Pyxidicoccus xibeiensis: one gene and its partner. The protein of the gene in region 1 interacts with the protein of each later gene in a pairwise test. Links are inferred from orthologs where the notes say so. Each region holds a gene or a part of one and is shown on either strand. Other genes may lie near its edges. The genes, in order: LXT23_RS39135 and LXT23_RS26140.

Region 1 (6,705 bases):
CATGCCGCGTTCCCCCGTGCCTGGACTCGCGCTGGTGCTGTCACCGTGATGAAGGCGGCGCCAAGGTACGCGAACCCACGGAACGCAGCGCAACCGAAAAGGACGAATCGCGCGTTCTGTTGGTTGGGTTAACTCAGCTGAACCTGCCGGGTCGGGGAGGCGACGGAGGAATGGCCGGACAGGTGGACCGAGTGATCGCTGCGTGACGCCCCAGGCGCCTCTCCCTCGCTCTGTCCAATGCAAGACAGATGGAGCGCGCCAGCCCCCCTGTCCCCGGTGAAGCAGGTGCTGGGAGGCAGTCGGTAATCAATTGCAGATGCAATGCATTCAATTCTTCCGCGTGGCGAAACGAGGTGTTCCACCCAGCGAAACCCGGGGCGGCTTCACTCGGGAATCCGTTCCGCAGGCCGAAACAGATACACAGGCCAATGAGCCTGTTTCGCAGTGCGGAACCAAACCAGGAAAACGAGCTAGCCGGCAAAAATAGGTATGGACAGACGTCGTGTCGGAGTTCTTAATGTGTATCAACGAGCCTGGCGCCGTGAGGCCGGTTTGTGTCTGTCGATGTCCCGAGTCAATCCCTACCCACAACACGAGGTGAAGTCATGAAGACGGCAGGTCCGAGCTTTCTCCTTGGCGTGTTCCTGGCGCTGGTGTGGATGCCCTCCGCGGAGGCGCAGACCCTGAGCAGCTTCACCGCGACGTACTCGGGCGGCAGCGGCACCATCTGTGGGACGACGTACAGCATCCGGGGCCGCGAGCCGGCGGCCTCGGGCCGCTACCCGGTGTTCGTGTACACCGTGGGCACCACCGAGCAATACGACCACTCCTCGGCGCTGGCGGCGGTGGAGGAGATGGCGGCCCGCGGCTATGTCGCGGCCACGGTGGAATATGACAACGGCAGCTTCGGCTCGTGCTCCACGCTCAACAGCCGCTCCCGCTGCATCTACGACGCCGGCCGCTCCTCCAGCGCCATCAGCCGGCTGTGCTCGCGCGCCAAGGCGGACTGCTCCAAGGGCGTGGTGGTGTCGGGCTTCAGCCAGGGCTCCATCATGGCCATCCTGGCGAAGAACCACGACTCGCGCGTCCGCGCCGCCTACGGCCTGGGCGCGGGCGTCCAGTACTCCATCTACAACCTCAGCTCCTGCGTCGCGGACGGCAACCGCGCGCTGCCCAGCGACCGCCTCCGCATCGTCAACGGCGAGCAGGACGCCTTCGTCGGTCCCACCGCGTCCGGCGTGCGCAGCCAGAGCACGGAGATGACGGGCCTGTCGTGCCCGCTGGCCATGTCCTGCTTCCGGAGCAACAACAGCGGCTGGTACATCATCGACGACTCGCAAGTCGCGGATGGCACCGCCGACCACTGCTACATGCGCAACAGCGGCTGCATCGGCCTCACGCTGGACTCCACGTGGCGCAGCGGGACCGCGCCGTGGTCGCTGCGCACCAACCTGAACTGGCTGACGCAGTTCACCACGCCGTAGTTCAGTCCTCGTACGGCGCCGGCTCTGGCTCCGGGGGGAGCGGCTGTTCCCCTCGGAGCTGGCGGAAGGCGACGAAGCCCACCGCGCCCAGCCCCATGACGAAGGCGATGGGGCCCACGCCGAGGCGCATGTTCAGCGCCGCCCAGACGAGGCTCAGGCCCACGGCGCCCGCGGGCACGAAGCGCGCCCAGGACGGCCGCGCCACGTCCGGCCGCAGCGCCAGCAGCGCGAGCACCGCCAGCAGCGCCAGCTCCACCAGCACGGACGCCGGCAAGTCCCAGCCGGACAGCATCGCGACGTCGCCCCCGCGCGTGTAGAGCACGTCGTCCGAGGGGCGCCGGGAGTTGATGACCCGCAGCTCCGGAGGCCCCTGCGGCACGGGCGCGTTGTCCGGCATCGCGTCCAGGCCCGTGGTCAGCACGGCCCAGGGTCCGAAGAGCGTCAGCAGGCACAGCGTCACGCCGGCCAGGGCCACCACGTCCGGCATGCGCAGCAGCTGGCGCGGCTCGAACCACGCCAGGGCGCCGTCCGGCCCCGCCAGCACCTTGCGCCACTGGTCGTACGCGACGAGCCCCGCGCCGGCCACCCACAGCAGCGGGGAGAGGCCCAGGCCCAGCATCCTCACGGCGATGGCCGCGAGGACGACGGTGGACACCGCGGCCACCTCGGGACGCAGCAGCACGGGGGGCACCGCCTGCGTGAAGCCGGGGGCCTCGCCCGCCTCGTGCAGCTCGCGCGTCACCAGCAGCGCGCCGGCCACCAGCGCCAGCAGCGTGCCGGGCACCCCGGCGCCGGCGAAGAAGGGGAGGGCGGACAGCACCACCGCCAGGGCGAGGAGCCCCACGCCCAGCACGCTCGGCGAGTGCGCCGGGACGTGGGCCAGCCACTTCGGACCTTCATAGGCGGGCCGTGCCGCCTGGCCGGGGTCCGTCTTGTCCTCGGCGTCCAGCTCGGGCGCGTCGCCCACGACACGGGGCCGCGAGTGCTCCTCCACCTCGTCGAGGATCTCCGCGGCGTACGCCGGCTCCTCGGATGTGCGGCTCGGGCGGGAGGAGCGCAGCGCGGGGCGGGCGCCGGTGCCCTGCTGGGGGCTCGCCGGCATCTTCGCGCCGCAGTTCTCGCAGTACTTCAGCCGTGCATCCGCGGCTCGTTCGCCACACTCCGGGCACCGCATGGCTTCTCTACCTCACTGACGGAAGGCTCGCTGACTCGAGGGGGACTACCGCGCGGCCTCCGCGTTGGCGGCGGGGGCCTCTCCCGTCAGCTCGCGGATGCGGGTGGTCAGCGTCTGCGGGTCGATGGGGCCCACGTGCTTGCCCCGGATGACGCCCTGGGGGTCGATGAAGTACGTCTCCGGCACGCCCGCCACGCCGTAGTCCACCGCCATGCGCGAGCGCGGGTCCACCAGCTGCGGGAAGCTGGCCCCGTTGCGCTGGAGGAACTGGCGCGCGTTGTCCTCGGTGTCCTCGAAGACGACGCCCAGGAACACCGCCTGCGAGCCGAACTGCCGCGAGCCCCACTCCAGCACCGGGTGCTCCATCATGCAGGGCCCGCACCAGGACGCCCAGAAGTTGATGACCACCGGGCGGCCCTTCAGGTCCTCCAGGCTCACCTTCTCGCCGCTGTCCAGCGCGCGCAGCGTGAAGGCCGGCGCCGGCTTGCCCGTCATCATGAAGGGCACCTCGTGCGGGTTGCGGCCGAAGCCCTTGTAGAGCACGAAGAGCAGGGCCATGCAGACGAGCGCGAAGCCCACGGGGATGTGCCAGCGCTTCATCAGGCCGCCCCCCGCTCAGCGTCACCACTGGCCAGCGGCGGCGCGGCGCCCACCTCGACGGTGGCGCCCGCCATGGCCATGGCGGCCTTGCGGCGCGGCCAGATGGCGATGAGCGTGCCCAGCACCAGCAGGGGGATGCTCCACCAGATCCACCCCACCAGCGGGAAGACCCAGACGTTGAAGCTCGCCGTGCCGGCCTGCTCGGAGAAGGCCATCAGGGAGATGTACAGGTCCTCGCCCGCCGTCTCGCGGACCGCCGGGGTGCCGATGGGGTCCGAGCTGCGCTCGTAGTAGTTCAGGCGCGGCTTCATCTCCATCACCTCGCCGCCCGGCGGCGTCACCTCCAGGCGCGCGGCGACGAAGGTGCGGTGCGGCTCCTCGCCGCTGGTCAGCCCCAGGTACTTCATCTGGTAGCCGTCCAGCTCCATCGTCTGGCCCTTCTTCAGGGTGCCGGAGGTGTGCTCCACGTAGGCGGACGAGGCCGCCACCGCGACGATGATGAGGACGATGCCCAGGTGCACCACGTAGCCGCCGAAGCGGCGCTGCGCCTTGGACGCGCTCGTCATCAGGGCGGTGAACAGGCCCTCGCGGCGCTCGGACATGCGCACGCGCACCGGCGTCGCCAGCTCGCGCAGGGTGACGACGGTGACGAAGCCCGCCAGGCCGAACGTCAGCAGCGGATAGACACCCCGCAGCCCCGCCGCGTAGCAGGCCGCCGTGACGATGAGCCCCACCACCGCGGGGATGATGAACTGCCGCCGCAGCGTGGCCTTGTCCGGCGTGCCCCAGGGCAGCACCGGGCCCACGCCCATGAGGAAGAGCACCGCGATGCCGCCCGGCACCGCCATCTTGTTGAAGTACGGCTCGCCCACGCTCACCCGGATGCCGCGCACCGCCTCGGACACCAGCGGGTACAGCGTGCCCAGCAGCACCGTGAAGGTGATGGCCACGAACACCAGGTTGTTCACCAGGATGCTCGTCTCACGCGACAGCGGCGAGGCCAGCTTCCCCTCCGGCACCAGCAGGTGGCCGCGCGAGGCCAGCAGGCCGATGCACACCACCAGCAGCACGCCCAGGAACACCAGGAACGTGGGGCCGATGTCCGACTGCGTGAAGGAGTGGACCGAGTTGAAGATGCCCGAGCGCGTCATGAACGTGCCGAGAATCGTCAGCACGAAGGACGCGAGCGCGAGGCTCAGCGTCCACAGCTTCAGCATCCGCTTGCGCTCCTGCACCATGGTGGAGTGCATGAACGCCGTCGCCGTCAGCCACGGCAGGAAGGACGCGTTCTCCACCGGGTCCCACGCCCAGTAGCCGCCCCAGCCCAGCACGGCATAGGCCCACCATGCGCCGAGGATGATGCCGATGGACAGGAAGAGCCACGCCACCAGCGTCCAGCGACGCAGGGGCGCCATCCACGCCTCGCCAATCTCGCCGCGCAGCAGGCCCGCCACCGCGACGCCGAAGGGCACCGTCATGCCCACGTAGCCCAGGTAGAGCATGGGCGGGTGGATGACCATCAGGATGTGGTTCTGCAGCAGCGGGTTGGGGCCGGGGCCGTCCGCCGGCACCGGGGACACCGCGCCCCACGGGTTGGCCGGGCCGGCGATGAGGAAGGCGAAGAAGACGCCCACCGCCAGCATGGTGCCCAGCGCCAGCTGCATGTACCGCGCGTGCTCGCGCCGGTGGATGAAGGCGAAGGCGGCGATGTAGCCGGCCATGATGAAGCCCCAGAAGAGGATGGACCCCTCCAGGGCGCTCCACAGCGACACCACGGTGTACAAGAGCGGGGTGTCCCGGCTGCCCACCTGCGCCACGTACTTCACGCTGAAGTCGTGCGTGACGAGCGCGTTCACCATGACCAGGTTCGCGCCGACCATGCAGGCCGCGAAGCCCCACACCGCGCGCATCACCCACGGGAAGCCCGCCTCGCTGCGGCGCAGCCCGCTCACCAGCCCGACGATGGCGCCGAAGGCCGCGAACGCGAGCCCTCCGAGCACCAGGCCATATCCAACAGTCCCGTTCACTTCGCCCCCGTGCCCGCCGAGGCGGTGGTGGCGTCGGAGAGCGTCTCCTGCCACTTGCGCGGCTCCTCGCCTTCCTTCGGAGCGCGGTACTCGTTGGAGTGGTTCACCATCAGCCGGTTGGAGCTGAAGACGCCGGACTTGTCGTAGGTGCCCTCCACGACGACGCCAATCTTGTCGCGGAACATCTGCGGGGGCGTCTCGGTGGAGCGCACCAGCACGCTCTTGGCGCCCTCCTTGTTGTCGTCCGCCACGCGGAAGTGCAGCGTGGTGTGCTCCGCGTTCCACTGGATGCTGCCCGGCTCCACCACGCCGCCCAGGCGGATGGTGGCGTCATAGGCGCGGCTCCCCTGGGACAGCATCTCCGAGGGGCTCCAGTAATAGACGAGGTTCTCACCGATGTTGCCAAAGGCCACGAACCCCAGGCCGGTACCTGCCACGAGCAGGGCCCCGAGGGCGATGATGCGGTTTCGGGCGACGGGCGTCATGGCGGTTACTCCTTGGCGTCGGGCGAGGCCCCGGGACGGCGAACCCAGAGGGACAGGGCGTAGAGAGCGAGCGAGGCAATCGTAACGGCGTAGCAGGCCCAGACATAGCCCCAGCCACCCACGAGGCGGCCGCTGCCCACCTGGCCCGGGGCCGCCGCCAGCATCAGAAGCGTCGAGAGGGTCGTCATGTTCAGGCCACCTTCGAGGAGTTGTGGGCGGGGGGAAGGCCCGCGTCACCGAGGGCTTCCGGCAGGGCGACCTCGGCCCGGCGCTCGGCCAGGGCCTGCTGGTAGCGGACCATCATGAAGTAGATGGCCAGCGCCAGCATGCCGAAGGCGGAGATGCGCAGCGTCAGCACCATCTCCGGGTCCACCGTCTTGGGCGTGGACTGCACCTGGTGGAGGCTGCGCCACCAGCGCACCGAGAACCACACGATGGGCAGGTTGATGGCGCCGATGATGGCCACCACCGAGCTCCACGTCGCGCGCTTGTCCGGGTCCTCCACGAAGCGCCGCAGCACGAGGTAGCCGGTGTAGGTCACCAGCAGAATCGCCTCCGTCGTCAGGCGCGGGTCCCAGGACCAGTACACGCCCCAGGTCGGCCGGCCCCAGATGGCGCCGGTAATCATCCCCGCGGTGCCCAGCACCAGGCCCACCTCGGCGGACGCCTCCGCCGCCGAGTCCCACTTCCAGCTCGCCTTGAAGAGGTAGGCGACGGCCGCCACGAAGTTGACCGTCATGGCCACCATGGCCATCCACTGGAGGGGGACGTGCACATACATGATGCGCTGTACGTCACCCATCTCCCGGTCCGGCGGTGCCCAGGCCAGGCCCAGGTACCAGCCCACCGCCAGCAGGACCAGCCCCGAGGCCAGCATCCCCCACTTGATGAACTTGCCCATCTTCAGTCCTCGATGATCCGCGGGAACAGCAGGA
Region 2 (6,645 bases), on another replicon or contig:
AACATGATGGAGACGAGCACCGTCTTCGGCGTCATCGCCGCGGCCAGCTTCTCCAGGCTCACCCGGCCGTCCTGCTCCACGTCCAGGTAGGTGACGCGCGCGCCGCCGGTGGGGCGCTCCGCCCACTTCTGGTAGACGGCGTCGTTCTCCACGTCGTACTTCGCCGCCAGCTCGGCCAGGTTGTCCTCGGTGACCTCCTGCTCGGCCAGCTGGGACAGGCGCAGCGCCTTCAGCTCGTCCAGCCGCTCCTGGCGCACGCGCTCCAGGCGCTTGCAGGTGTCCAGGACGGCCTTGTGCTCCGTCTTCAGGGTGATGATGTGGTCACCCTTCGACTTGTAGAACTCGATGGCGCCCTTGATGGCCAGGTTGTCGGACTCGGTGGCGCCCGAGGTGAAGACGATCTCCTGCTCGGACGCGCCGATGAGCTCGGCCACCTGCTGGCGCGCCTTCTTCACCGCCGCCTCGGCCTTCCAGCCGAACACGTGGTTGCGGCTGGCCGCGTTGCCGAAGTCCTCGCGCAGGTAGGGCAGCATGACCTCCAGCACCCGCGGGTCCAGCGGCGTGGTGGCGTGGTAGTCCATGTAGATCGGCAGCTTCACCATTGCTTCCAACACCTTCCTGTAGGGGGCTCTACCGGCCCCCGCGCCCCGGCGCCATCCAGGAGGCGCGCCGCAGGGGTCATACACCGTCACACATGAATGTGGACCGGACTGGTCAAATATAAAAAGGGGTGCCCTCGGGTCAAGCGAACATAAGGGAGACGCGAGACCTGGGAGATGCGCCCCATGAGGCGGGGTTTCGCTCCGGACTGGCGCCGTCAGTAGGGAACGCCGCGCCGTCGTGGATCACTCCGGGTGCGCCGTCCTGGGGCAGGGTGCACTGGAATGGCGCGGCCCTTTCGCTCAAAGGCCTGATTTCCCGGTGGGCCCTGCCTTGGCCGGCTGCCTGCACAGGGGGAGGTGCGCAAGGGAGGCAGGCATGAGCGCGAACACGAAGCAGGCGGCCAGGTCGAAGGAGTCCCCGGAGTCCGGTGAGCGGGCGCCACTCGTCCGTGTAGAGGGCGGAGGGGGCGGCGGACGGCTGGAGCAGCCGCGCCATGTGGACGGCTGGCGCACGGGCAAGCCGGTGGAGGACCCGGAGAAGATGAAGCGCTGGGGCCTGGTGACGGCGCGGCCGAGCGAGTTCCTCGTCCACATGCGCCGCGGCCGGGTGCGCGAGGTCAGCGGCCAGGGCGCCAGCTGCTTCAAGCTGCCGGGTGACTCGGTGGCCATCGTCCCCACCAGCATCCAGCGGCTGCAGTTCACCGCGGACCAGGTGACGAACGAGAAGGTCGGCGTGCAGGTGACGGGCCTCGCGGTGTACCGCATCGCGGACCCGCTGGTGGCCTTCCGCATGCTCAACTTCTCCTTCCCGGAGCGGGCGCAGGAGAAGCTGGCGGAGCTGCTGCGGGAGATGTTCGTGGGCGCGGCGCGGCGCCTCGTGGCGAACATGTCGGTGGAGGAGTGCCTCTCCAAGCGCAAGGAGGGCATCGCCGCGGAGCTGATGCGGGAAATCGCTCCGGTGGTGGCGGGCCGGGGCAAGCTGGAGGACCAGTCCGACGCGGGCTGGGGCGTCATCCTCGACACGATTGAAATCCAGGACGTGCGCGTCCTGTCGTCCACCGTCTTCGAGAACATGCAGGCGCGCTTCCGCCGCGAGCAGGAGCGGCAGGCGCGTGAGGCGGAGCTGGCCAAGGAGCGCTTCGTCCACCGCGAGGAGACGGAGGCCGAGCGGCAGCTGAGCCTGCAGCGGCTGTCCGCCGAGGAGGAGGTGCGCCAGAAGCGGCAGGTGGCGGACGAGCAGGCCCGGCTGGAGGCGCTGGCGGTGGAGGCGCGCGTGGCCGAGGCGAAGCTCGCCCAGGAGCGCACGCTGAAGCAGGAGCAGGCCACGGTGGAGCGCGAGGTGGCGCTGACCAAGCTGGCCGCGGAGCAGGAGGTCCGCCAGAAGAAGCAGGTCTCCGACGAGCAGGCCAAGCTGGAGACGCTGGCCGCCGAGGCGCGCCTGGCCGAGGCGAAGATTGTCTCCGAGCGCGCGCTGTCCACCAGCCGCGCGCAGGTGGAGATGGAGAAGCTGCAGCGCGAGCAGGAGGCGGAGGCCGCCCGCCAGCGCATGGAGCTGGAGCGGCTGAAGCGCGAGCAGGAAGCGGACGTGGGCCAGGCGAAGCTGGAGCTGGAGAAGCTCAAGCTGGCGCAGGAGGCGGAGGCCGCGCAGGCGAAGGTGGAGCTGGTCCGGCTGCAGCGCGCGCAGGAGGCGGAGGCCGCGAAGTCGCAGATGGAGCTGGCGCGCCAGCAGCGCGAGGCGGAGCTGGCGCTGGCCCGGCAGGAGCGCGAGCAGCAGCTGGAGCTGGCGCGGCTGCAGCGGGAGCAGGAGGCGGAGGCCACCAAGGCGCGCATGGAGCTGGCGCGCCAGCAGCGCGAGCAGGAAGTCGAGCTGGCGGCGCAGCAGCACGCGCAGGAGTTCGCGCTGGAGAAGCAGCGGCGCGAGCAGGAGCTGCTGCTGGAGAAGCAGAAGCGTGACCAGGAGGTGGACCTGGCGCGGCTCCGGGCCGAGCAGGAGGCGGACGCGGAGAAGAGCCGCATGGTGCTGGAGCGCATGCGCCGCGAGCAGGAGCAGGCCACGGCGCGGCACGAGGCCCTGCTCGCCGAGCACCAGCAGGAGGCGGAGCGGCTCCATGCCGAGCTCCAGGTGGTGCAGGCCCGCAGGTCCATCGTCGAGACGGAGGTGGCCATCGCCGAGCTGCGCGCGCGCAAGGACCGGGCGCACCAGGAGCTGGAGCTGGGCAAGGCGCGCGCGCTGCGCGACATCGAGAACAGCGTGAGCGCGGAGGTCATCCAGATGACCCTGGCGCAGCAGCTGCCCCAGGTGGCCGCGGCCTTCCAGCAGAAGATGGGCGAGGTGCACGTCACCGCGGTGGATGGTGCGAATCCGTTTGGCTACATCGCCGCCGCCGTGGAAGGCGTCATGGGCCTGGCGCGCTCCGCCGGGCTGAAGACGCCTGCTTCCTCGGTTGCTCCCACGGCGCAGTAGCCCGTAGCCCCGGGCCTGCGTATAGAAGGAGGGCCCCCGGGGAATACGGAGCAAAAGCGCGATGGACGCAAGGAAGCTGGGAGTGTTGGCCGTGCTGGCCGGTGTCGCGGTGGCCGTGGTTCCCTGGCTGCTGCCCACCGGCCCCAATGCCGGCCTGGACGCCGCCCGGTTCCTGGAGTCGGGCAGCCTGGCGGTGGGCGCCGCGGTGGTGTTCGCCGGTGGGCTGCTCACCGCCCTGACGCCCTGCGTCTACCCGCTCATCCCCATCACCGTGTCCGTCTTCGGCGCGCGGAAGGCGGAGGGACGGGGGAAGGCGCTGCTGCTCACCTCGTCCTACATCGTGGGCATGGGGGTGGTGTTCAGCGCGCTGGGAATCCTGGCGGCGAAGACGGGGCAGGCCTTCGGCGCGCTGCTGGGGCACCCGGCGGTGGTGACGGGGCTGGCGGTGTTCCTGCTGCTGCTGGCCACGTCCATGTTCGGGGCCTTCGAGCTGGCGCTGCCCTCGTCGCTGCAGACGAAGCTGAACTCGGTGGGCGGCAGCGGCGTGGCGGGCGCGTTCCTCATGGGCAGCGTGTCCGGCTTCCTCGCGGCGCCGTGCACCGGGCCGGTGCTGACGGGCCTGCTGGCCTTCGTGGCGAAGACGGCCAATACGACATTGGGCGCGGTGCTGCTGTTCATCTACGCGCTGGGCATCGGCGTGCCGTTCTTCCTCATCGGCGTCTTCACCGTGCGGCTGCCTCGCGGCGGCGTGTGGATGGAGTGGGTGAAGAGCGTGCTGGGCATCATGCTGGTGGCGCTGGCCTTCAACTACCTGAAGGACGCCTTCCCCTGGGCCCGGGACACGGTGAAGGGGCTGGGCGCGCAGGTGGGGCAGCTGCCCGGCGCGGCGCTCGCCGCGGCGCTGGCGGTGGTGGGCGTGCTGGTGGGCGCGGTGCATCGCTCGTTCAAGGAAGGGACGCGGGACTTCTCGCTGAAGGCGCTGGGCGTGGCGCTGGTGGTGGTGGCGCTGGTGCTGCGCGGCGGCGCGCTGGACGCGGGGCCGGTGGGCGCGCTGTGGGTGCGCCTGGGGCTGGCCGAGCCGCCGCGCGCGCCGTCGTGGCAGTGGCACCACGTCATGCCCGCGAAGCAGGCCACCTTCTCGCCGGAGGAGTTCGACAAGGTGCTCGCCCAGGCGAAGGCGGACGGGCGGCCGGTGCTCATCGACTTCTTCGCGGACTGGTGCGCGGCCTGCAAGGAGCTGGACCGCGAGACGTACCCCGCGCCGGAGGTCATCTCCACGGCGGACGAGGGGCAGTTCCTCAACATCAAGATTGACGCTACGAATGCCGAGGACGCGCTCGACGCGCTGATGGAGCGCTTCGGCGTGGAGGGCCTGCCCACGGTGGCCTTCGTGTCGCCCCAGGGCGAGGTGCTCACCAGGCCGCGCGTCACCGGCTTCCTGGAGCCCAGCCCGTTCGCCGCGGAGATGAAGAAGGCGCGCTGCACCGACGGGAAGACCTGCTGAGCCTCAGTCTCCGTCGTCCTCGTCGCAGCCGGGCATGGCGAGCCGGCCGCGGCTCATCATCACCCGGTCAATCATCACCTCGTGCAGCGCATAGAGGGGGCGGGCCACGTCCTCGCCCTCCAGGTGCGCCAGCGCGCCGGCGATGGCCTCCAGGGTGGACATGCCGTCCGGGTGCGGCGGACGGCGCAGGCGGCGGGTGTCCGGCAGGGGCGGCGGCAGCTTCAGCCCCGGCAGCCTGCGCAGGGCGGGAACCCGCTGCACCATGCGCCGTGCCTGGCCCCAGCTCCCGTCCAGGACGATGAGCCGCGCTGGCAGCGGCGCGTCCGGCGCGGGGGACTGCTGCGCGTCCGGGAAGAGCAGCCAGGTGCCGGGCGCGTCCAGCACCGAGGCGTCGAACGGCACGCCCGGCGAGCCGTAGGAGACGATGCGGCAGCGGGGCAGGGCGAGCGCCGCCATGCGCGCGGTGTTGGTCGACTTCAGCGTCTCCTTGTGGTGGCGGATGACGACCAGCTCCGTGCGCGTGGGGAGGCAGGGAAGCTCGGCGCACAGACACAGGAGGGTGGGCAGGAAGCAGCGCGGGCAGCGGCCAGCGAGGTCCTCGGGGGTTCTAGACCTCATTTCCCCTGACGATAGCGCTCCATCAGGGTGCGCGCCTCGCGCAGCTTCTCCTCGACGAAGCGGTCGTCCGCGTCCGGCTCGTAGTCCGCGTCGGGCAGGTCGAGGTGGAAGAGGGCGGACAGGCTCGTGGGGGCCACCTCCAGCCACTCGGCGGTGCGGTTGAGCGCGGCCTGGCGGCGGCCGGCGAACGTCTCGGGGCCGTCCTCGGGGCCACAGCGGCAGATGCGGGCCGAGTCACCCGACACGTCCACGTAGAGGCCCAGCACCTCAGCATCCAGCTCCGCGGCGAGCGCGCAGGTGGCCTCGCTGACGTAGGCCGCCATGGCCTGCGCGGCGGAGCGCTCCGTGAGCGAGCGGACGAGGAACACCTGCCACCCCGCCTCGGTGAGCGGACCGGCTTCCTGCAGCGGCGCCAGCTCCGCGGGCGGTGCCTGGATGCGCGAGAGCAACCGCCGCACGGGCGCCTCCAGCCGCTCGAGCCGGGCGCTCGAAGCCGGGCAGAAGAAGACCACGCGGTACTCACGGCTGTCAGCTGCGGTTTCCATAGGCATACGGCGTCGCCAGGAACTGAAGGACTACTGTGAGGGTGTCTCTGCTCGGCGGGGCCCAAGAGGACCAAAGGAGTCCCCGCGCATGCAAGGGGGGAATTGGGTGGACGGTTCAGGGCGCGGGGGCCACCTGGGGCTCCGACGCTGGAAGGATGAGCACGGGCGCCCGGCGCTCGGCGGCGACCCAGGCTCCCGCCACCAACACCAGCACGCCTCCCGCCATGCCCACCGGCGTCAGCGCCTCCGCGAAGACGGCCCAGCCCACCACCGAGGCCGTGAGGGGCTCCAGGTACGTGAGGGCGCCCACGGCGGCGGTGGGGACGCGTCGCAGGCCCGCGTTGAAGAGGATGTTTCCAATGAGGCCGCACACCAACCCACCGGCGAGGACGCGGAGTGCGGCTCCGTCCAGCGCGGGGGGTAGGGCCTCGCCGCCGAAGTAGAGCAGCAACATGGCGACGGAGATGGGCGCGTGCAGCGAGGTGACGGCGAGCGGCGAGTACGCGCGCGCGGCTTCCTTGGCGCCCAGGATGGTGGCCGCGCAGAAGATGGCGCTCCCGGCGCCCAGGGCCGCCGTCCGTCCGGAGAAGCCGCTCCCGGGCTGGAGGACGAGCATCGCCAGGCCGAGCAGCGTCACGGGAACGCCCACCAGCGCCCGTGTCGAGCGTTGCTCGCCCAGCACCCAGGGGGCCGTCACCGCCAGCAGCAGCGGGGTGAGGTAGTGCGTCAGCACGGCCACCGAGACGGGGCCGTTTCGCATCGCCGCGAAGAAGAGGGCCACGTTGGCCGCGTCCGCCACGCCAATCACCGCGAGCGCCGCCGTCGCGCGCCTGTCGCGCAGGGCCTCGCGACGCAGCAGGAAGGGGGCCGGCAGCGACATGGCCGCGAGCACCAGCAGTGCATTCTGCGGCC

What was found.
Region 2: the proteins of LXT23_RS39135 (region 1) and LXT23_RS26140 interact in binary tests that used the Escherichia coli proteins (3 or more experiments, as listed by UniProt). The link is inferred for Pyxidicoccus xibeiensis from one-to-one orthologs.

Annotation. Positions count from the first base shown.
Region 1 is NZ_JAJVKV010000013.1:235,785-242,489, forward strand. Bases 1,482-4,480 are described here. They hold LXT23_RS39135 (TlpA family protein disulfide reductase), read right to left. Parts: upstream 3,259-4,480; coding sequence 2,704-3,258; downstream 1,482-2,703. Other genes in these bases: LXT23_RS39125 (alpha/beta hydrolase family protein), read left to right, coding at 1,482-1,484; LXT23_RS39130 (zinc ribbon domain-containing protein), read right to left, coding at 1,486-2,658; LXT23_RS39140 (heme lyase CcmF/NrfE family subunit), read right to left, coding at 3,258-4,480. In the rest of the region: more of LXT23_RS39125, read left to right, coding at 606-1,481; more of LXT23_RS39140, read right to left, coding at 4,481-5,285; LXT23_RS39145 (cytochrome c maturation protein CcmE), read right to left, coding at 5,282-5,770; LXT23_RS39150 (hypothetical protein), read right to left, coding at 5,776-5,958; cytochrome c biogenesis protein CcsA, read right to left, coding at 5,961-6,671; LXT23_RS39160 (heme exporter protein CcmB), read right to left, coding at 6,674-6,705. UniProt on the Escherichia coli protein: Involved in disulfide bond formation. Catalyzes a late, reductive step in the assembly of periplasmic c-type cytochromes, probably the reduction of disulfide bonds of the apocytochrome c to allow covalent linkage with the heme.
Region 2 is NZ_JAJVKV010000005.1:890,528-897,172, forward strand. What follows is about bases 2,410-5,348. They hold LXT23_RS26140 (protein-disulfide reductase DsbD family protein), read left to right. Parts: upstream 2,410-3,127; coding sequence 3,128-4,570; downstream 4,571-5,348. Other genes in these bases: LXT23_RS26135 (SPFH domain-containing protein), read left to right, coding at 2,410-3,066; LXT23_RS26145 (tRNA-uridine aminocarboxypropyltransferase), read right to left, coding at 4,574-5,188; LXT23_RS26150 (hypothetical protein), read right to left, coding at 5,185-5,348. In the rest of the region: LXT23_RS26130 (IscS subfamily cysteine desulfurase), read right to left, coding at 1-599; more of LXT23_RS26135, read left to right, coding at 979-2,409; more of LXT23_RS26150, read right to left, coding at 5,349-5,733; LXT23_RS26155 (DMT family transporter), read right to left, coding at 5,849-6,645. UniProt on the Escherichia coli protein: Required to facilitate the formation of correct disulfide bonds in some periplasmic proteins and for the assembly of the periplasmic c-type cytochromes.